2 regions of the Mycobacterium sp. NGS49 genome follow, and region 2 is predicted to be linked to the other one. Evidence: riboswitches for the same ligand, from Rfam matches in the RefSeq annotation. Region 2 holds a riboswitch; the other holds the start of a gene.
The links. A riboswitch is a leader RNA that binds a small molecule or an ion and turns the genes downstream of it on or off. The one in region 2 is predicted to bind cobalamin.
Positions count from the first base shown of each region.

Region 1: another riboswitch for cobalamin. It lies ahead of metE (5-methyltetrahydropteroyltriglutamate--homocysteine S-methyltransferase); the one in region 2 lies ahead of AC5Y7D_RS04750 (PPE family protein).

Region 1 covers NZ_JCALCX010000028.1:52,269-62,797, reverse strand. Annotated here, with positions in the region: gene AC5Y7D_RS24200 (TetR/AcrR family transcriptional regulator) at 1-1,109, shown strand, start outside; gene AC5Y7D_RS24195 (SDR family oxidoreductase) at 1,163-1,804, shown strand; gene AC5Y7D_RS24190 (PE family protein) at 1,840-6,003, opposite strand; gene AC5Y7D_RS24185 (Rv1453 family transcriptional regulator) at 6,168-7,460, shown strand; cobalamin riboswitch at 7,491-7,703, shown strand; gene metE (5-methyltetrahydropteroyltriglutamate--homocysteine S-methyltransferase) at 7,839-10,124, shown strand; gene AC5Y7D_RS24175 (DUF3556 domain-containing protein) at 10,230-10,529, opposite strand, start outside.
Region 2 covers NZ_JCALCX010000003.1:267,884-278,412, reverse strand. Annotated here, with positions in the region: gene AC5Y7D_RS04760 (cytochrome P450) at 1-854, opposite strand, end outside; gene AC5Y7D_RS04755 (ABC-F family ATP-binding cassette domain-containing protein) at 851-2,620, opposite strand; cobalamin riboswitch at 2,661-2,839, shown strand; gene AC5Y7D_RS04750 (PPE family protein) at 2,950-4,644, shown strand; gene AC5Y7D_RS04745 (acyl-CoA synthetase) at 4,782-7,769, shown strand; gene AC5Y7D_RS04740 (Trm112 family protein) at 7,762-7,956, shown strand; gene AC5Y7D_RS04735 (TetR/AcrR family transcriptional regulator) at 7,946-8,554, opposite strand; gene AC5Y7D_RS04730 (ABC transporter permease) at 8,557-9,375, opposite strand; gene AC5Y7D_RS04725 (ABC transporter ATP-binding protein) at 9,309-10,061, opposite strand; gene AC5Y7D_RS04720 (DNA-3-methyladenine glycosylase) at 10,118-10,529, shown strand, end outside.

The DNA of each region.
Region 1 (10,529 bases), on a different contig from region 2:
CCAAAGAAGCGATACTGGTGGAGCTCATCCACCGGTATCAAGCCGAGCTGGACCGGATAGGGCAAAGCGCCCAAGTGAAATTGGACGAGCCGGACTCCCGGCCGCCGGCCGAGCAGATCATCGAGTTGGGCTCGGCGATCGCCAACTGCGCTGTGCGGCACCGCGCCGCCTTGCAGATGTCGTTCTACGAGGGACCGAGCACGGATCCCGAACTGATGAAGCTGACGCAGCAGCGGCCCACCGCGATCCTGGAGGCAATGCTGCAAACACTGCGTGCCGCCAGATGGAGCGGTTACATCAGGGCCGACATCGACCTGCCCACGCTGGCGGATCGCATCTGCCAGACCATGCTGCAGGTCGGTCTCGACGTGATCCGGCACAATTCCTCTCCCGACCAGGTCGCCGCATTGATGTGCCGAATCATCCTGCAAGGGTTGGCGTCCCGGCCTCCTGATGATCGCGCGCTGGACCGGTCCCCGGCATTCGCCGCTGCCGGCCAGGTCATCGCGACCTGGGCCGACGACCGCGAGGCCGACCCCAGCGACAAGGCGGCACACCTGCGATCGGTGGCACGAACCGAATTCGGCCGCAAGGGATATGAAGTCACCACCATCAGGGATATCGCGTCGGCGGCCGGGCTGGGCACCGGAACCGTGTACCGGGTGATCGGATCCAAAGACGAACTGCTGGCCTCGATCATGCGCTCCTTCGGCCAGAAGGTCGAAGGAGGCTGGGTCGATGTGCTGCGATCCGAAGCGACGCCGATCGAGAAGTTGGATGCCCTCAGCTGGGTCAATATCAATGCGTTGGACCAGTTTTCCGATGAGTTCAGGATTCAGCTCGCCTGGATGCGCCAATCGCCGCCCCGGGACACGGTGAACCCGGGATGGTCTTACACGACCCGGCTGCGTCAGATGAAATCCCTGCTCTCCGAGGGAATCCGGTCGAAGGAGATCCGTACCGATCCGGCGTCGGCCACCATGTTGGCCCGGTGCATCATCGGCATGCAGTGGATCCCGGAAAACATTCTGCGCGCGGTGGGCACCCGAACTTCGCTGCTCCTGGCCCGCGACACGGTATTGCGCGGCGTGGCGGTTCGCGGCAAGTAGCAACCAAATTTATGGTCCGACGACCGCTTGGCGATTCGCGTAGCGTGACGTGCATGGCACACATCATCATCGTCGGCGGGCACGGCAAGGTGGCGCTGCATCTGGCCCGGATCCTCCACGAGCGCGGCGACCGGGTGAGCGCGGTTTTCCGCAATCCCGATCACAGTGCCGACGTCGCGGCGACCGGGGCCGAACCGGTGACGGCCGACATCGAGCATCTCGGTACCGATGAGTTGGCCGATCTGGTGGCAGGGCATGACGTTGTGGTTTTCTCCGCCGGGGCCGGTGGCGGCGACCCGTCCCGGACCTTTGCCGTCGACCGGGATGCCGCGATCCGGGTGATCGACGCCGCCGAGCGGGCGGGCGTGCGCCGGTTCGTAATCGTGTCCTACTTCGGCGCCGGGCCCAATCACGTTGTTCCGGAAGATGATTCGTTTTTCGCGTATGCGGAGGCCAAGGCGGCCGCAGACGAGCACTTACGGGCCAGCGACCTGGACTGGACGGTGCTCGGACCTGGCCGGCTGACGCTGGAGCCGGCGACGGGACGGATCGCGATCGGCGAGGGAAAGGGTTCGGTCGCTCGCGAAGACGTCGCGCTGGTGGCGGCCGCCGTCGTGGCCGACGACTCGACCATCGGCCGCACCATCGAGTTCAACAATGGTGACGTTGCGATCGCCGAGGCATTGGCCGGCTGACCCGCTGGCGTGACCCGTCAGTGATGGCCGCCGGATCAGAAGCCGCCCTGCCCGCCTTCACCACCGTCGCCGCCTGCGCCGCCGTCGAATCCCTGGGGCGCTAAGCCGCTCTTGCCGCCGAAGCCGCCTTGCCCAGCGCCTACGGGGAGCGGGGCGGAACCGTTACCCCCGGTGCCCCCGGTGCCGCCGGTACCGCCTTGGCCGCCCGGGCTTTGCCCGGTGACGCCGCTGTCAAAACCTCCGCCCCCGGTGCCACCGGACCCGCCCTTGCCACCGGTGCCGCCACTTCCGACGAGTCCGGTACCGCCATTGCCACCGTTGCCACCGGTACCGCCGACGCCTGGGTTGAGGATGAAGTCCGCCAGGCCGCCCGTGCCGCCTATGCCGCCGGCACCACCGTCGCCTCCGTTGCGGCCGTCGCCACCAACACCACCGGTGCCACCGCTCCCGCCGATTTGGCCATTGCCGCTCGCACCGCCGTTGCCGCCGGCGCCCCCCGTACCGCCGTCGCCGTAGGTGCCGCCCGCACCGCCCACACCACCCGTCCCGCCGGCGCCGCCCTCGGCACCGCCGCCGAGCGCGAAGGAGCCTGAGCCCCCATTTCCGCCGACACCTCCGGTGCCGCCGCTGGAGGCGTCGCCCGACAGCCCGGCCGTACCGCCGGGAGCGCCGGCGCCTGCCGCGCCGCCCGACCCACCTGCGGCCGCGGCGCCGCCGATGCCGCCCTGACCGCCGTCACCCGGCGAGACGACCGGAATCAGCGACAAGTCGCGACCGTCCCCTCCCCTGCCACCTGTCCCCGCTGTCCCGGCGTCGCCCCCGTCGCCCCCCCTACCACCGGCGCCCTGGTCGCCCGCCGTGCCGAACGGATTCCCCGCGCCGCCGCCGGCCCCGCCTGCCCCGCCGGATCCGCCGTCGCCGCCCTGCCCCGCGTCTCCGCCGTCGCCGCCCGTCGACCCGTTCGGATTGGCCTCGGTGCCGTTGGCGCCTTGGAACCCGTTTGCGCCGTTGCCGCCGGTACCACCTCCGCCGCCGTTGCCGCCCGCACCGCCGGTTCCGCCGTTACCGGCAATGCTTCCACCGGTGCCGCCCGCCCCGCCGGCACCACCGGCTCCGCCGGTTTGTCCGGTGCCGCCGTCAGCGCCAGCTGCGGTGGGCGAAGTCCCAGCCTTCCCCGCCATTCCGGCGCCGCCTCTGCCGCCGGTTCCACCGTCACCGACGAGTCCGGCGTCGCCCCCCGCCCCGCCCGCCGCACCGGCACCGCCGGGCGTTGTCGCGTCGGCGCCGGCGCCGCCGGTACCCCCGTTGCCACCGGTGGTCGGGCGATCGCCCACTGCGCCCGGGGAGCTGGTGCCGGCGCCGAGGCCGCCGGCTCCGCCAGACCCGCCATTGCCGGGGTCGCCGCCGTCGCCACCTCTGCCGCCGACACCGTCATTGAGGCTCCACGTGCCGGCCGCGCCGTTGCCGCCATATCCGGCGGCCCCACCTGTTCCGCCTCTGCCGCCGGTTCCGCCTGCGCCCTGGTCGCCGTGCGTGCCTGCCGGACCGGCGCCACCGCCACCGCCCGCGCCACCGGTACCACCGCCGCCGCCGTCTCCGCCGTTGCCGCCGACCTCGCCGTCCGCGCCGAGCGTAGCGCCGTTGGCGCCTGCAGTCCCCCTGCCGCCTGATCCTCCGGTACCGCCGACACCGCCGGCGCCGCCCGTTCCGCCGGCCCCTTGACTGCCTCTGATGCCAGCCGGCGCGTCCCCGCCGGCCCCACCTGCGCCACCGGTGCCGCCGCTGCCGCCGGCGCCGCCGGAACCACCAACCTTGCCGTCGGCACCGAAGCCGGAGCCGTCGGCGCCGGTCCAACCGTCTCCTCCGACGCCCCCGATCCCACCGACCCCTCCGGTGCCGCCGTTACCGCCGCGCCCACCGAGGGCGCCGCCGCTGCCGCCGGCACCGCCGACTCCCCCGGCGCCGCCGTCTTGACCGGTGCCGCCCGACGCACCCGGCAGCCTGATCGTCAGACCGCCGAGTCCCTCGCCGCCGGCGCCACCGGTACCGCCATCGCCGCCGTTGCCGTACAGACCACCATCACCGCCTCTGCCTCCGGCCGCGCCGGTACCGCCGAAGACAGCATCCGCGCCCTGACCACCGGCACCACCGTGGCCACTGCTGCCTCCGAAGACGACCACAGAACCACCGTCCTGACCCCGCATGGATCCCTCGCCGCCCGCCCCGCCGACCCCGCCGGCACCCGCATCACCGCCGCGACCACCGTTCCCGCCGACCCCGTTGTTGACGCTCCAGGTGCCGGTGGCACCGTCGCCACCGTTACCCGCGATACCACCGGAAACGCCGTTACCGCCGGCACCGCCGATGCCTTGCCGGCCGTCCTGCCCGGAGGTCGCCAATGCGGCGCCGCCGGCACCGCCGTTACCACCCGCGCCCCCATTGCCTCCGTCACCGGCGTGGCCCCCAGATCCGCCGTTCCCACCCAAGGCGGTGGCGGTGACGCCGTCGGCGCCATCACCACCGACGCCGCCGTTTGCGCCTCGACCGCCGGCACCCCCGTCACCTCCGTTGCCGGCGTGCAATCCGCCGTTGCCCCCCGCGCCGCCATCGCCGCCGGCTCCGCCGTGGCCGCCATCTGTGCCCGAAGCACCCCAGATCTGCGCCGACGTGCCCGCGGCACCGGCCAGACCGTCCCCACCGATACCGCCGGTGCCACCGTCGCCGACCAATCCAGCGTCGCCACCGCGACCGCCGGCAGCACCATCGCCGCCCGCAACCACGGCGTCGGCGCCACTGCCTCCAGAGCCTCCGTTGCCACCGCTGGTCGGTGTTGCGCCGTCGGCTCCGGCCAAGCCATGGCCATTGCCGCCGTGAGCTCCGCCCGCCCCGCCGGCTCCTCCTTTGCCGGGGTCACCACCGTGGCCACCGGAGCCGCCCACACCACCGTTGACGCTCCAAGTGCCGGTTTCACCGCTGCCTCCGTCGCCGGGCACTCCCCCGGCACCACCGGCGCCGCCCGCTCCGCCAATGCCATGGCTACCGACCCGACCGATCAAGCCGCCCCGTCCGGCCACGCCACCGCTGCCACCCACACCGCCCGCACCGCCGTCGCCACCGTCGCCACCAGCTTGGCCGTTGCCGCCCCGTACCACGGCGTCCGCACCGGCAAACCCGGCACCGCCGGCACCGCCTCCACCACCGACACCCCCGTTGCCGCCCGCTCCGCCGATGCCGATCAAGCTGCCGCCGGCACCGCCCGCTCCACCTGCGCCGCCAGATCCGCCGGCCGCGCCGGCCGCGCCGGAATCACCTGATGCGGTCGCAGAAAGGCCGGCCGTGCCGGCCAAGCCGTCGCCGCCGGATCCACCGGCGCCGCCGATGCCGACCAATCCCGCCCGCCCGCCATCCCCACCGGCGCCACCGGACCCGCCGGCGATCGTGGCTGCTGCTCCGGCACCACCGTTGCCACCGTCGCCGAGGAGCAAACCGCCGCGGCCACCGGCACCGCCCGCTCCGCCGGTACCTCCCGTGTTGATCGCTCCCGTGCCGCCAAGACCGCCGTTACCGAAAAGCCCGGCGGCCCCGCCCGCACCGCCGATCCCGCCGCCGGTTCCTCCCTCGCCACCAGCGCCGCCGCTACCCCACAACCAGCCTCCGGCGCCGCCGCTACCGCCTGCGGCGCCGGCGCCGCCGGTCCCGCCTGCGCCGCCGCTTCCGAGCAATCCCGCCGAGCCACCGGCGCCACCGACCTGCCCCGCGGCACCCGAGCCACCGGCACCACCGTTACCGAGAAGTAGACCACCCGGCGCTCCGTTCGTCCCGGTACCGGCGAGTCCATCGGCCCCGTCACCGATCAGCGGTCGACCGAAGTGGGCCATGGTCTGTGAATTGACAGCGCCCAAGAGATTTTGTCCCGCGTTGGCCGCTTCGGTGGCGACGTAGGAACTCGCGCCGGCGCTGAGCGTCTGCACGAATTGGTCTTGCAACAGCGCCACTCGCGCACTCAGCGCCTGATATTGCCGACCCTGTCCGCCGAACAGCGCCGTGATCGCCGCCGACACTTCGTCAGCGGCTGCCGCTGCGATCACGGTCGTGTGCGCGGCCGCCGCGGCATTGGCCGCGCCGAGCGTCGTACCGATGCGCACCAGATCAGCGGCTGCCGCTGACACGAACTCAGGCATCGCGATTACAAATGACATCTCTAACCTCCGGACCCCTAGCGGCAGGTCGCAATTGCAGACAAATGCCAGTGGCGCACTGTCATTGACATAAGATAAGGATTTCGATAGCTGGGGCCAGAGCAGTTCAACCAACGCCGCAGGTACCGATCGTGCAATTTGCACAAAAGCCTTAGACTGCCGTCGTGACCTGGCGGGAGCCTTCCCAGCGTGTGCAGGAGCTGATTCGAAAAGGGGCCTGGCTCGCGCTCAACCCGAGCCGCGAGTGGCTGGAAGAGTTCGACCGCGTCACGCTGAACGCCAGTGCGCGCATCTCCGAAGACCCCGGCTTGGCAGCGGTCGTCAGTCGCTCGAACCGGGCCACGTTGGTGTATTTCGCGTCGGCCATGCTGCAAGCACCGGGAGCACCGGTCGAGCCGTACCTCAACGCCGAAACATTGCGTATGGCAAGGGATTTGGTGCGTCGCGGGCTGGACGCGTCCGCGCTGGAGGTCTATCGCATCGGGCACAACGTGGCATGGCGGCGCTGGACGGAGATCGCGTTCGAGCTCACGTCCGACCCGGAGGAGCTCCGCGAACTGCTCGACGTGCCGTTCCGTTCGGCCAATGAATTCGTGGACGGCACGCTGGCCGGCATCGCAACACAGATGCAGACCGAGTATTCCGAACTAACCCAGGACATCAGCGCCGAGCGTCGCAAGATCGTCGAACTCATTCTGGATGGCGCTTCCATCGACCCGGAGCGCGCCGAAGAGCGATTGGGCTACCGACTCAACCGAACTCATACCGCGGCCATCCTGTGGTCCGACGAGTTGGACGACCCGGAGGATCGGCTTGACCGCGCCGTTGAGGCATTCAGTCGAGCGGTCGGCTGCGAGCGCCCCCTTACCGTCGTCGCCAGCGCGGCCACCCGCTGGGTGTGGGTCAGAGATGTCGCCGCCCTCGACCCCGACCGGGTCCGCGAGGTCCTGAAGGAAACCACGGGAACGCGGATCGCGGTCGGCAGCACGGCGCCGGGAATCGACGGGTTCCGGCGCAGCCACATGGATGCTCTCACTACGCAGCGAATGTTGGTCCGGCTCCGCTCACGACAGCGCATCGCCTTCTTCGCCGATGTTCAGATGGTTGCATTGCTGACCGAAAGCCCGGACGGCGCAGACGATTTCATCAGCGCCACGTTGGGTGATTTCGAGACGGCCAGCCCGGTCCTGCACACCACAGTGCTGACCTACATCAACGCCGAGTGCAACGCGTCGCGCGCCGCAAAACTGCTCTACACGCACCGCAACACGCTGGTGTATCGGCTCGAGGCCGCGCAACGACTCCTGCCGCGCCCGCTCGAACACACCCTCGTCGAGGTCGCCGTCGCGATCAAGGCACTGCAATGGCGCGGCAACCCGTCCGATGGTCGGGCCGGAACGCCGGACGACAAGCCGGACCGCGACACCGTCGTTGTACGCGGCGACCACCAGCACTAGTACGCTCGGTTGTGCAGCTGGTCTGCTGTCGCCGCATCCCGCGGCGCCGGCATCGAGCGAGGCACCACGCTTCGTGAGAGGGAACCCGGTGAGAATCCGGGACTGTCCCGCAGCGGTATGCAGGAACGAAAGCCGTCTTTAAGCACTGGTCTTGAGAAATCAAGACTGGGAAGCGACGGTCAGTAGGAGCACCGAGGGTGCGCGCCCGCAAGTCCGAAGACCTGCCAGCTGTGCCGGGCGCGCCGCGCCCGGCGGCACACCGCCTCGTGGAATGGGCGTTTGGCCAGCCAGCCGTGGTGGTACGCGGGCTCCGGAGAGCACCAGCGCATCGCCCCGACTGTCGGCTGCGCGTCCGCGGGCGGTGTCCACACCGTCGACATGAAGGACCGCTTCGTGACCGCTCAACCATTCACCGCCACCATCACCGGTTCCCCCCGCATCGGACCGCGCCGCGAACTCAAGCGCGCGACCGAGGGATATTGGGCCGGCCGTACCAGCCGCGCCGACTTGGAATCCGTCGCCGCCACCCTGCGCCGGGACACCTGGGCAGACCTGGCCGCCGCCGGCCTGGACTCGGTGCCGATCAACACCTTCTCCTACTACGACCAGATGCTGGACACCTCGGTGCTGCTGGGCGCGCTGCCGGCCCGGGTCGGCGGCATCTCCGACGAACTGGACCGCTACTTCGCCGCCGCGCGGGGCAACGACGACGTGGCACCGCTGGAGATGACGAAGTGGTTCGACACCAACTACCACTACCTCGTCCCCGAGATCGGCCGGTCGACGCGGTTCTCGCTGAATCCCGACAAGGTGCTTTCCGAGTTGAAAGAAGCTCAGGAGCAAGGCATTCCGGCACGCCCGGTGATCGTCGGGCCCGTCACCTTCCTGCTGCTGAGCAAGGCGGTGGACGGCGCGGGCGCACCGATCGAGCGGCTGCAGGAGCTGATGCCGATCTATTCCGAACTGCTGTCGCTGCTCGCGGACGGCGGGGCACAGTGGGTGCAGTTCGACGAGCCGGCGCTGGTCACCGACATCTCCGCCGATGCGCCCGCGCTTGCCGAGGCCGTCTACAACGCGTTGGGTGCGGTGGCCAACCGCCCTGCCATCCACGTCGCGACCTACTTCGGCGATCCCGGCGCCGCGCTGGCGGGGCTGGCCCGTACGCCGGTCGAGGCGATCGGCGTCGACCTGGTCTACGGCCCCGACACTGCGATCGCGGCCGTTCCGGAGTTGGCCGGAAAGATACTGGTGGCCGGCATCGTCGACGGCCGCAACATCTGGCGCACCGATCTGCACGCGGCACTGGGCAAGTTGGAGACCCTGCGAGGAGCGGCGGGGGCGATAGCCGTCTCCACGTCGTGCTCCACCTTGCATGTGCCGTACTCCCTGGAGCCCGAGACCGATCTGGACGACAACCTGCGCAGCTGGCTGGCGTTCGGGGCCGAGAAGGTGCACGAGGTGGTCGCGCTGTCCCGGGCGCTACGGGACGGACGCGACGCCGTCGCCGAAGAGATGGCGGCGTCCGACGCCGCGGTGGCCGCGCGCCGCAACGACCCGCGCCTGCATAACGACCGGCTCCGGGCCCGCGTCCAATCGATCGTCGCGTCCGGCGTCCACCGCGGGGATCCGGCGCAGCGCCGTGCGGAGCAGGAAGCCCGCCTGCGACTGCCGGTGCTGCCGACCACAACGATCGGCTCCTACCCGCAGACCGCGGCGATCCGCGTCGCCCGGGCGGCCTTGCGCTCCGGTGAGATCGACCAAAGCGAGTACGAGCGGCGGATGAGACAAGAGATCGCCGACGTCATCAAGCTGCAGGAACAGCTGGGCATCGACGTGTTGGTGCACGGCGAGCCCGAGCGCAACGACATGGTGCAGTACTTCGCAGAACAGCTGGACGGCTTCTTCGCCACCCACAACGGCTGGGTGCAGTCCTACGGCAGCCGCTGTGTGCGTCCGCCGATCCTGTTCGGCGATGTGGTACGCACCCACCCGATGACGGTGGACTGGATCAACTATGCGCAGTCGCTGACCGATAAGCCGGTGAAGGGCATGCTGACCGGACCGGTGACCATCCTGGCGTGGTCCTTCGTCCGCGACGACCAGCCGCTGGCCGACACCGCCAACCAGGTGGCGCTCGCCATTCGCGACGAGACGGTGGATCTGCAGTCCGCCGGTATCGCGGTGATCCAGGTCGACGAGCCGGCCCTGCGGGAGTTGCTGCCGCTGCGCCGCGCCGACCAGGACGAGTACTTGCGTTGGGCCGTAGGGTCTTTCCGGTTGGCCACCTCGGGTGTGGCCGACTCGACCCAGATCCACACCCACCTCTGCTACTCGGAGTTCGGCGAGGTGATCGGCGCCATCGCCGATCTGGACGCCGACGTCACGTCCATCGAGGCTGCGCGCTCGCACCTGGAGGTGCTCGACGACCTGAATGCGATCGGCTTCTCCAACAGCGTGGGCCCGGGTGTCTACGACATCCATTCCCCGCGGGTGCCGAGCACCGAGGAGATGGCGGCGTCATTGCGAGCCGCGATGAACGCCGTTCCAGCGGAACGCCTTTGGGTGAATCCGGACTGCGGGCTGAAGACCCGCGACGTCGACGAGGTGACCGCGTCGCTGCGCAACATGGTCGCCGCCGCACAGCAGGTGCGGGCCGAGACCTAAGCCCACGGCGAGCTGGGGGCACGCCCCGCTCGCGAGCAGACGCAAAATCGCGTTCCGGCGCGCCGGAACGTGCGATTTTGCGTCTGCTCGCGGCGTTAGCCGGCCCTAGTCGGAATCGACGTGGACCGGGACGTCGTCGGCCCAGGGCTGGCGGGTCACCATGTCGGCCACGCGCACGTAGCCACGCTCGAATTCACCTGTCGCAGCATCGACTAACCGATACCGCTGGATCTGCCGGTGGATCGGCTGCGCATCGAGCAGGACGATGCGCACCTCCCCTGGCTCGAATCGGCACCGCCGCTGCATCGCGGCGATCAGCTGCTCGTTGTGCATGTGGCCGTCGCCGAAGTTCCACCCGATGGCGGTGCTGCAGATGCGTTCCCCGTCGGTGATGACGTAGTCGTC
Region 2 (10,529 bases):
GTCAGGGCCGGCAGGTCGGCGGCCGTCGGCGTCTTGCCACCCAGCACCCGGTCCACCTCGGCGGCGGCGGCGTCCCAGACCCCCGGCCAGGTCAGCAGCGTGTAGGCGGCCCAAGCCAGCGCACCGCTGGTCGTCTCGTAGCCGGCCGTGATCAGCGATACGATTTGATCACGAATCTCGTTGTCCCGCAGTACCTGTCCTTCGTCCGATCGACCGTTGATCAGGGTCGCCAACATGTGGTCGTCCGGGCGGGGCCGGCGGCGTGCGTCGGCGATCTGGGCATCGATGAGCTCGTCGATGCGTTTGCGTGCGGCCATTGCCCGCCGCCAGCGGGGTGAATTGACGCGCTGCTGAAGCTTCATGACCCCCGGTGGCAGGTGCGTCAGGTCCAGCAACGGCTCCAGTTGCTCGCCGAGGAAATCCGAGTGAGCGGCCAGGCGTGACCCAAACAGGCTTTCGGCCGTGCTACGTCGTACCGTCGAGCGGAATTCCTGATAGATGTCCACCCGCCGGCCGGGTCGCCAGCCGTCGATGGTGGTGTCGATGTGGGTCACCATGGTCTGCACGTAGTCCTGGATCTGCCGGTGCCGCAGCCCCGGCGCCACCACGCTGCGACGACGGCGGTGGTCCTCACCATCGCTGACGATCAGCGCGGTTGGACCGTCCACCGGCACGAGACTCTCGAACGTCTGGCGCCAACTGAAAGCGTCGGCATTGGCGAATACGAATCGGTTCGCCTCGGCGCCCAGCAGATAGGTGTAGCCGTGCCGGCCGATGCCCGAGTCGATCACCGCGCCACGGCGGTTGTACCCGGCGCGTAGCGCCTCGCCGGGCCAATACCGGACCGGTCTCATTCCAGCACGTCCGACAACTCCAGCCATTGCCCCTCCAGCGTGGTGACCTCTTCCTCGAGTTCGCGCAGTTGCTGCGTCAAGCGCGTGACACCGACGTGGTCGGACTGGTCATGCTCGGCAAGCTCGACGTGCATGGCCTCGATCCGGTCGGCGAGGCGAGCCAGCTGGCGGTCGATGGCAGCCAGCTCCTTCTCGGCGGTCCGGCGCTGAGCACCCGACATGGTCTGCGGCGGTTGCGCTTTCGGCGCCGTCGGCTTGTCCGTCGGTCGCGCGGCCAACCGCAGGTATTCGTCGATACCTCCGGGCAGGTGCCGCAACCGGCCGTCCAGGATCGCGTACTGCTGATCGGTGACGCGTTCCAGCAGGTAACGGTCGTGCGAGACGACGATCAAGGTGCCCGCCCACGAGTCGAGCAGGTCTTCGGTGGCGGTCAGCATGTCGGTGTCGACATCGTTGGTGGGCTCGTCGAGCAACAGCACATTCGGCTCCGACAGCAGCGTGAGCATCAGTTGCAGGCGCCGACGCTGGCCGCCGGACAGTTCGCCGACGCGCGCCGAGAGCTGCCCGCGGGCGAAGCCCAACCGCTCCAGCAGCTGGCCCGGGGTCATCTCCCGGCCCTCGACCTCGTAACCACGCTGCAGCCGGCCGAGCACGTCGGCGATCCGCTCTCCGGCAACCGCAGTGAGCTCATCGCCCTGCTGATCGAGCACGGCCAGCCGGACGGTCTTGCCACGCTTGACGCGTCCGGTGTCGGGCTGAACGGTTCCGGCAAGCAAACCCAGCAGCGTGGATTTGCCGGCCCCGTTGGCCCCCACGATTCCGGTGCGCTCGCCAGGCGCGATTCGCCACTCGACCTCGCGAAGTACCGCGCGCCCGCCATAGGAGACCGAGACGTCGAGCAGGTCGATGACGTCCTTGCCCAGCCGAGCGGTGGCAAGCTTGGCCAGCTCCACCGTATTGCGCAGCGGCGGCACGTCGGCAATCAACTGGTTGGCGGCCTCGATGCGGAACTTGGGCTTCGACGTGCGGGCAGGGGCGCCGCGACGCAACCACGCCAGTTCCTTCCGCATCAGGTTCTGTCGCTTGGCCTCCGAGGCGGCGGCCTGCCGATCCCGCTCCACCCGTTGCAGCACGTACGCGGCGTAACCACCCTCGAACGGTTCGACGATGCCGTCGTGCACCTCCCACGTCGCGGTGGCGACCTCGTCCAGGAACCAGCGGTCGTGGGTCACCACCAGCAACCCGCCGCTGTTGCGCGCCCAGCGTTGTTTGAAGTGGCCGGCCAGCCAGGTGATGCCCTCGATGTCGAGGTGGTTGGTGGGTTCGTCGAGGGCGATCACGTCCCACTCGCCGATGAGCAGTTGGGCCAGCTGCACCCGACGGCGCTGACCGCCGCTAAGCGTGGAAACCGTTGCATCCCAGTCGATATCGGATACCAAACCGGCGACGACGTCGCGCACCCGGCCGCTGCCGGCCCACTGGTGATCCGCCTGGTCACCGACCAGCACCCGGCCGACGGTGTGCTCGGGATCCAGGGTGTCCGCTTGAGCCAGCGCGCTGACCCGTAAGCCGCTGCGCTGGGTGACTCGTCCGGAGTCCGGCCGGAGCTGGCCGGTGAGCAGGCCCAGCAGGCTGGATTTGCCGTCCCCGTTGCGGCCGACGATTCCGATGCGGGCACCGTCGTTGACGCCGAGGGTGACCGATTCGAAGACAACCTGGGTCGGATATGCCAGGTGGACGGCCTCGGCTCCGAGCAGGTGTGCCACTGGACTGAGGGTACCGGCTGCACTGCCGGCTACCACCGGGGCCGGCGGGATGAGACAATGCTGCGGTTAGGCAATGACGATGCAGGAAGCCGGTGCGAAGCCGGCGCGGTCCCGCCACTGTAATCGGGGAGCGACCCTCATACGCCACGGCGATCAGCTGGAAGGCGAGGCAAGCAGCGATCCGAGAGCCAGGATACTCGCGTCATCGCGTCCTGCGACCCGGGGCGGTGTACCCCGAGAGAGCGATCGTCGTCGATGCGTCTTCGGCTTGTCATTTTCACTGGAATCCCCACGCCGCCAACGGCTTTCATTCCTGACGGCGGTGCGCGATGACCGCCCCGGTGTGGCTGGCCACGCCCCCCGAGGTGCATTCCGCCCTGCTCAGTAGCGGCCCCGGGGCCGGTCCGTTACTTGCCGGGGCGGCGACCTGGAGGTCGCTGAGCACCGTCTACGCGGAAACCGCCCGGGACCTGGCGGCGGTATTGGCGGCCGTCCAGGCCGGGAGCTGGAACGGCACGACAGCACAGGCATATGTGGCCGCCCACCTGCCCTATCTGGCGTGGCTGAACCAGGCTGCGGCCGACAGCTACGCCCTGACTACCCGGCAGGAAGCCGCGGCCGCAGCCTGGGCCAGCGCGCTGGCCGCCATGCCCACGCTGGCCGAGCTGGCCGCCAACCACGCCACCCATGCGGTGCTGTTGGCGACCAACTTCTTTGGTGTCAACACGGTTCCGATCGCGCTGAACGAGGCCGACTATGCGCGGATGTGGATTCAGGCCGCCACCGTGATGACCACCTATCAGGACGTCGCGGCCGTGGCGGTCAACACCGCGCCGCAGACCACCGCGGCGCCGGAGATCGTCACCACCGGCGCGCTGGCCGCCGCCGACGACTTACCCCCGGACCGGCAGAACGACTTCTTCAACTGGCTGCAGGACATCGGCTATACCGACTTCTACGACAACTACATTCAGCCCTTGATCGACGCGCTCTCGAACATGCCGTTCTTCCAGGCGCTGTTCTCCGGATTCGATCCCTATCTCGTCATCCTCGGCAACCCGCTGACCTACCTGAGCCCCTTCAACGTCGCGTTCGCCCTCGGCTACCCGATGGACATCGGCACCTACGTGGTGCTGCTGTCGCAGATGTTCTCGTTCGTCGCACTGGACCTCACCGCGGCGTTCGCCTCGGGCAATCCGGTGACCATCGGCTTCACCATCCTGTTCGTCACGGTGGAGATCATCGGCACGGTCATCACCGACACCATCGCGCTCCTGAAGACACTGTTGGAACAGACCCTCGTACTGCTCGCGGTGGTGGTGCCGTTGCTGACCGCCCCATTGGTGCCGTTGGCCGCCGGCGCCGTACTCGCACCGATCGGCATCAAGGGCCTGGCGGCGCTCGCTGTCGTCCCGCCCGCACCACCGGTCGCACCGCCGGTCACTCCGCCATTGGCCGCGCTCGCCCCGTCTCTGCCTAGCTCAACCTCGTCCCCGGCGCCCACCCCCGCGGCGGCGACCGTGCCGGGCCCGACGCCCGGGGTTGCTCCACCCCACACCGTCCCGCCACCGAGCACCGGCACCGGCGTGGGTCTGGGCCTGGGCGCCGGCATGGAGAACTTCGGCTACCTGGTGGGTGACCTGGGCTCGGTCGCCAGACATTCGACCGGTGCCGGCGCCCGGAGGAAGGCGTCCGAACCCGACAGCACCGAGGCGCCCACGGCTGTGCCGGCAACCAGGGAACCGGTGGGCACACCGCGGCGTCGCCGGGCGAAGGTCACCCAGCCGGGCCGGGGGTACGAATACCTGGACCCGGAGCCCGAGATGGCGGCGGCGGGTGCGATAACCGCGGGTTTCGCCGGGTCTGCGCCGTTGGGCGCCCACCAGGCGGCAGGCATCACGACGCTGAGCGGGCACACCTTCGCCGGCGCGCCCCGCAGTCCGATGTTGCCGGGCACCTGGAAGGCAGAGCGAAAATCTGACGATCGCCCGCGCAGCGAGGATCCGCCGGCAAGGCCGGGTTAGACCGCACCCCACCGGGTGCGCCGAGAGGGATTTTCGGCCGGCCCGTACTCGCAGGAGTGACCTGGAACACACGCCCATACCGATGTGCCATGATGTCCACGCTGGTCAAGGCTCATCCAGGAAGCACTCAGGGAGCAGTGGTGGATCTCAATTTTTCGATGGTCACGCGACCGGTCGAGCGGCTGGTGGCCACGGCTCAGAACGGTTTGGAAGTACTACGGCTGGGGGGCCTGGAAACCGGCAGCATCCCCTCGCCGTCCCAGGTCGTCGAGAGCGTGCCGATGTACAAGCTGCGACGGTACTTTCCGCCCGACAGCCGGCCCGGCCAGCCGCCGGTGGGTCCCCCGGTACTGATGGTGCACCCGATGATGATGTCGGCCGACATGTGGGACGTCACCCGTGAAGACGGGGCCGTGGGCATTCTGCACGCCAGCGGTCTGGATCCCTGGGTCATCGACTTCGGTTCCCCCGACAAGATCGAGGGCGGCATGCGCCGCACGCTGGCCGACCACATCGTCGCGCTCGACCAGGCCATCGACACGGTCAAAGACACCGCGGGCCAGGACGTGCACCTGGTCGGGTACTCCCAAGGTGGCATGTGGTGCTACCAGGTCGCGGCCTACCGCCGGTCGAGGAACCTGGCCAGCATCGTGGCGTTCGGTTCGCCGGTCGACACCCTGGCAGCGTTGCCGATGGGCATCCCGGCGAACATGGGCGCCGGCGTCGCCGACTTCATGGCCGACCACGTGTTCAACCGGCTTAATATCCCAAGCTGGATGGCGCGCACCGGTTTTCAGATGATGGACCCGATCAAGACGGCCCAGGCCCGCATCGACTTCGTGCGCCAGCTGCACGACCGCGAGGCGTTGCTGCCTCGCGAACAACAGCGCAGGTTCCTCGAGCGCGAGGGCTGGATCGCCTGGTCCGGGCCGGCCATCTCCGAACTGCTCAAGCAGTTCATCGCCCACAACCGGATGATGACCGGTGGCTTCGCCATCAACGGTCAGATGGTGACACTGACCGACATCACCTGTCCGATCCTGGCCTTCGTCGGCGAAGTCGACGACATCGGTCAGCCGGCCTCGGTGCGCGGCATCCGGCGGGCGGCACCGAACACCGAAGTGTACGAATGCTTGATTCGCACAGGACATTTCGGCCTGGTGGTGGGATCGCGCGCTGCCCTGCAGAGCTGGCCCACCGTCGCCGAGTGGGTGCGTTGGATCTCCAGCAACGGTGACAAGCCGCCCAGCATCAGCCTGATGGTCGAGCAGCCGGAGGAACACAACGACAGCGGGGTGGCCTTCAGCTCCCGCATCGCGCACGGCATCGGTGAGGTCTCCGAGGCGGCGCTGGCGCTGGCGCGTGGCGCGGCGGACGCCGTCGTCGCGGCCAACCGCTCCATGCGCACCCTCGCCGTCGAAACGGTGCGCACCCTTCCGCGGCTGGCCCGTCTCGGACAGCTCAACGACCACACCCGAATCTCGTTGGGCCGCATCATCGAAGAGCAGGCTCACGATGCGCCCCAAGGCGAATTCCTGCTGTTCGACGGCCGGGTGCACACCTACGAGGCGGTCAACCGGCGCATCAACAACGTGGTGCGCGGCCTTATCGAGGTCGGGGTGCGCCAGGGCGACCGGGTGGGCATCCTGATGGAGATCCGGCCAAGTGCGCTGGTCGCGATCGCCGCCCTGTCCCGGCTGGGTGGTGTCGCCGTGTTGATGCGCCACGATGTCGACCTGGCCGCGCAGGTGCGGCTCGGGGCGGTCAGCGAAATTCTGACCGACCCCGCCAACCTGGACGCCGCCCGCCAACTTCCGGGCCAGATCCTGGTGCTGGGCGGCGGCGAATCACGGGATCTGCACCTGCCCGACGACGCTGAAGTGATCGATATGGAGCAGATCGACCCCGATGCGGTGCAGCTGCCCGCCTGGTACCGCGCCAACCCGGGGTTCGCCCGGGATCTGGCGTTCATCGCCTTCAACGCGGCCGGCGGCGAACTGGTCGCCAAGCAGATCACCAACTACCGGTGGGCGTTGTCAGCCTTCGGCACCGCCTCGACGGCCGCGTTGGACCGCAAGGACACGGTGTACTGCCTGACTCCGCTGCACCACGAGTCCGCGTTGCTGGTCAGCCTGGGGGGGGCGGTCGTGGGGGGCACTCGCATCGCCTTGTCCCGTGGCTTGCGTCCGGACCGGTTCGTCGCCGAAATCCGCCAATACGGGGTCACGGTGGTGTCCTACACCTGGGCGATGTTGCGCGACGTGGTCGACGACCCGGAGTTCGGGCTGCACGGAAACCACCCGGTCCGGCTGTTCATCGGTTCGGGTATGCCGACGGGTTTGTGGGGACGTGTCTGCGACGCGTTCGCGCCCGCCCACGTCGTCGAATTCTTCGCCACGACCGACGGGCAGGCGGTACTGGCCAATGTGTCGGGCGCCAAGGTCGGCAGCAAGGGCCGGCCGCTGCCCGGCGTCGGGCGGGTCGAGCTCGGTGCTTATGACCCCGAGAACGACCTGATCCTCGAGAACGACGACGGCTTCGTACAAGTCGCCGGCACCAACCAGATCGGCGTCCTGCTCGCCCAGTCGCGCGGCCCGATCGACCCGACCGCTTCGGTCAAGCGCGGGGTATTCGCTCCCGCCGACACCTGGATCTCCACCGAGTTCCTGTTCCGCCGCGACGAAGACGGGGACTTCTGGCTGGCCGGCAGGCGCGGCGCGGTGATCCGCACGGCGCGGGGCATGGTCTATGCGGAGCCGGTCGTCGATGCGCTCGGCCTGATCGACGCGGTCGATCTGGCGGTGACCTACGGCGTCTCGGTCGGTGATCGGCAACTGGCGGTGTCGGCGGTGACGCTGCGGCCCGGTGCGACGATCACCGCGGCCGACCTCGCCGAGGCCGTGGCGGGCATGCCGGTCGGGCTCGGGCCCGACATCGTGCACGTGGTGCCCAAGATGACGCTGAGCGCGACGTTCCGGCCTACCGTCAGTGCGTTGCGGGCGGCCGGAATCCCGAAGTCCGGGCGTCAGGCCTGGTATTTCGACGCCGCGACCCACGAGTTTCGTAAGCTGACGCCGGCCACGCGCGCCGAGCTCAGCGGAAAGCAAGTGAACCGCGATGCTTGACGACACGCTGCTCGACATTCTGGTCTGCCCTGCCGATCGCGGCCCGCTGCGGCTGGTGAACGACGGCCGGGAGCTGTACAACCCCAGGCTGCGCCGCGCGTATCGCATTGACGACGGCATCCCCGTGCTGTTGATCGACGAAGCGCGCGACGTCGACGACGAGGAACACGCCCGCCTCATGGGTTAAGGCCGTCGGGCAACTTCCCGGTCAGGTAGCGCTGCAGGTTAGGCGCGATGGTCTGCACGATCTGCTCGGTGGGCAGCGACGCGAACGGCTCCACCTTGATGATGTAGCGCGCCATCACCACACCCATCAGTTGGGATGCGACGAACTGGGTGCGCAGCTTGCCTGTCCCCGGGGGATCGTCGACGCGGGACCCCACTGCGCCGCCCACGATCTCCTGCAGAAACGAGCGTGCCAGGCCAACGTCGTCACCCGAGATCAGCGAGCGCAGCGTGGCGATCAGCCCGGCGCCCAGCTCGGAGTCCCACAGTGGGAGCAACAGCGAGGGCAGCATCAGCCCCAGCTCTTCTACCGGGGCTTCCAGCAGCGGTCCGATCACCTGCATGGGGTCGATGGGAATGTGGATCGCGGCAGCGAAAAGCTGCTCTTTGGTGCCGAAATAGTGGTGCACCAGGGCGGCGTCCACACCGGCGCCCTTGGCCACCGCCCGGATCGATGTCCGGTCTATACCGTTGACCGCGAACAACTCTCGCGCGCTCGCCAGGATGCGTTCCCGGGTGTCAGAGTTTCCCGCAGGCCGTCCCGGACGCCGGCCCGCCACGGTTAGGGCGTCCTCCGTCGCAGTGTCGCGGCGGCTAAGCACATGGACGCGAGAGCGAAGAACAACACGACCACCATGTCACGCACCGTAGTCGCCGTCAGTCCGGTATGTGCACCGACCTGCTGCAGTGCCTCCAGCGCGTAGCTGGCCGGCATGGCGTTGCTGATCCAGTGCAGCCAGTCGGGCATTGCGCCGCGCGGCACGATCACGCCGGCCAGCAGCAACTGCGGAACGACCACCACCGGCATGAACTGCACGGCTTGAAACTCGGTGCGGGCGAAGGCGCTGCACAGCAGGCCCAGGCCGACGCCGAGCACCGCGTTGATGATGGCGATCACGAACACCCAGAACGGACTGCCCGCGGTGCTGAGACCGAGCAGCCAGAACGACACCAGGCAGGCCAGAATCGCTTGCGCGGCAGCGGCAATGGAGAAGGCGGTGCCGTAGGCGGCCAGCAGGTCGAGTCGGCGCAGCGGGGTGGTCAAGATTCGCTCCAGCGTTCCCGACGCACGCTCGCGCTGCATGGTGATCGAGGTGATCAGAAACATCAGTAGCAGCGGGAACAGGCCCAGCATGACGAGGCAGGCGGCATTGAACGGCGTCGGCGTGCCGGGCCGATGCGGAACGTTCTCGAACATGAAGTACATCAGCGCGATCACCAGGCTGGGCACCAGCAGGATCATCGCCACGCTGCGGTGGTCGGCGGCGAGCTGACGCAGGATGCGCGCAGTGGTGGCCGTGTACCCCCTGATGCCTATCCGGCCTGGCGCTCGGTGCTGCGCCGGATGATGGACAGAAACGCTTCCTCCAGTGACGTGCATGACGTGTCCTCTCGTAGCTGGGTCGGGGTGGTGTGAGCGACCAGACGGCCTTCGCGCATCAGTAACAGGTCACCGCAGTGGTCGGCCTCGTCCATCACGTGGCTGGACACCAGCAGCGTGGTGCCGCTCCGGGCCAGCTCGCTGAACTGAGACCAAAGATCAACGCGGAGAACGGGATCCAGCCCGACGGTGGGTTCGTCGAGGACGAGCAACTCGGGCCCGCAGACCAGAGCGCAGGCCAGGGACACGCGGGTGCGCTGACCGCCGGACAGGTTGCTGCAGTATGCCGTGCGGTGATCGGTCAGGCCGACCCGATCGATGGCGGAATCGGCGGCCTGGGCGTCGTAGCCGTACAACGTGGCGAAATACCGGACGTTGTCGATGACCCGCAGGTCGCCGTAGATGGTCGGATCCTGCGGCACGTAACCGACCCTCCTGCGCAGCGCGGCCGATCCCGCGGGCTGGCCGAGCACGGTGACGGTACCTGCCGACACGATCTGGGTTCCGACGATGCTGCGCATCAGCGTGGTCTTGCCACAGCCGGACGGGCCGAGCAGGCCGGTGATGGTGCCACGCCCGATCTGCACGGAAAAGTCATGCAGGGCAGTGCGTTTGCCGCGGTTGACCCGCAGATGCTTGATGTCGACGGCCGGCAAATCTAATTCATCATACGATGAAGTCATCATAGGATGAATATCCGCCCTGTGCCGATGCATGTCAAGAGGCAGGCACAATCGGTTCGGTGAGCGCTACCGAACTGCTCGTCGAGCCTGTTGCGGCCGCCCGCCGACTGCTTGGTGCGACGCTGCGTGCGAGGGGCGTCACGGCGGTGATCGTCGAGGTCGAGGCCTACGGTGGAGTCCCCGACGGGCCCTGGCCGGACGCCGCCGCGCACTCCTACCGGGGCATCAGAGAACGCAACGCGGTGATGTTCGGCCCGGCCGGCCGCCTCTACACCTATCGCAGCCACGGCATTCACGTCTGCGCCAACGTCGCATGTGGACCCGACGGCATTGCCGCCGCCGTGCTGTTACGGGCGTGTGCGATCCAGGACGGTGTCGACGTGGCCCGGGCCCGCCGCGGTCCGGCCGTCCGTGGCAGCGCACTGGCCCGGGGTCCGGGAAATCTCTGCTCGGCACTGGGAATCACCATGC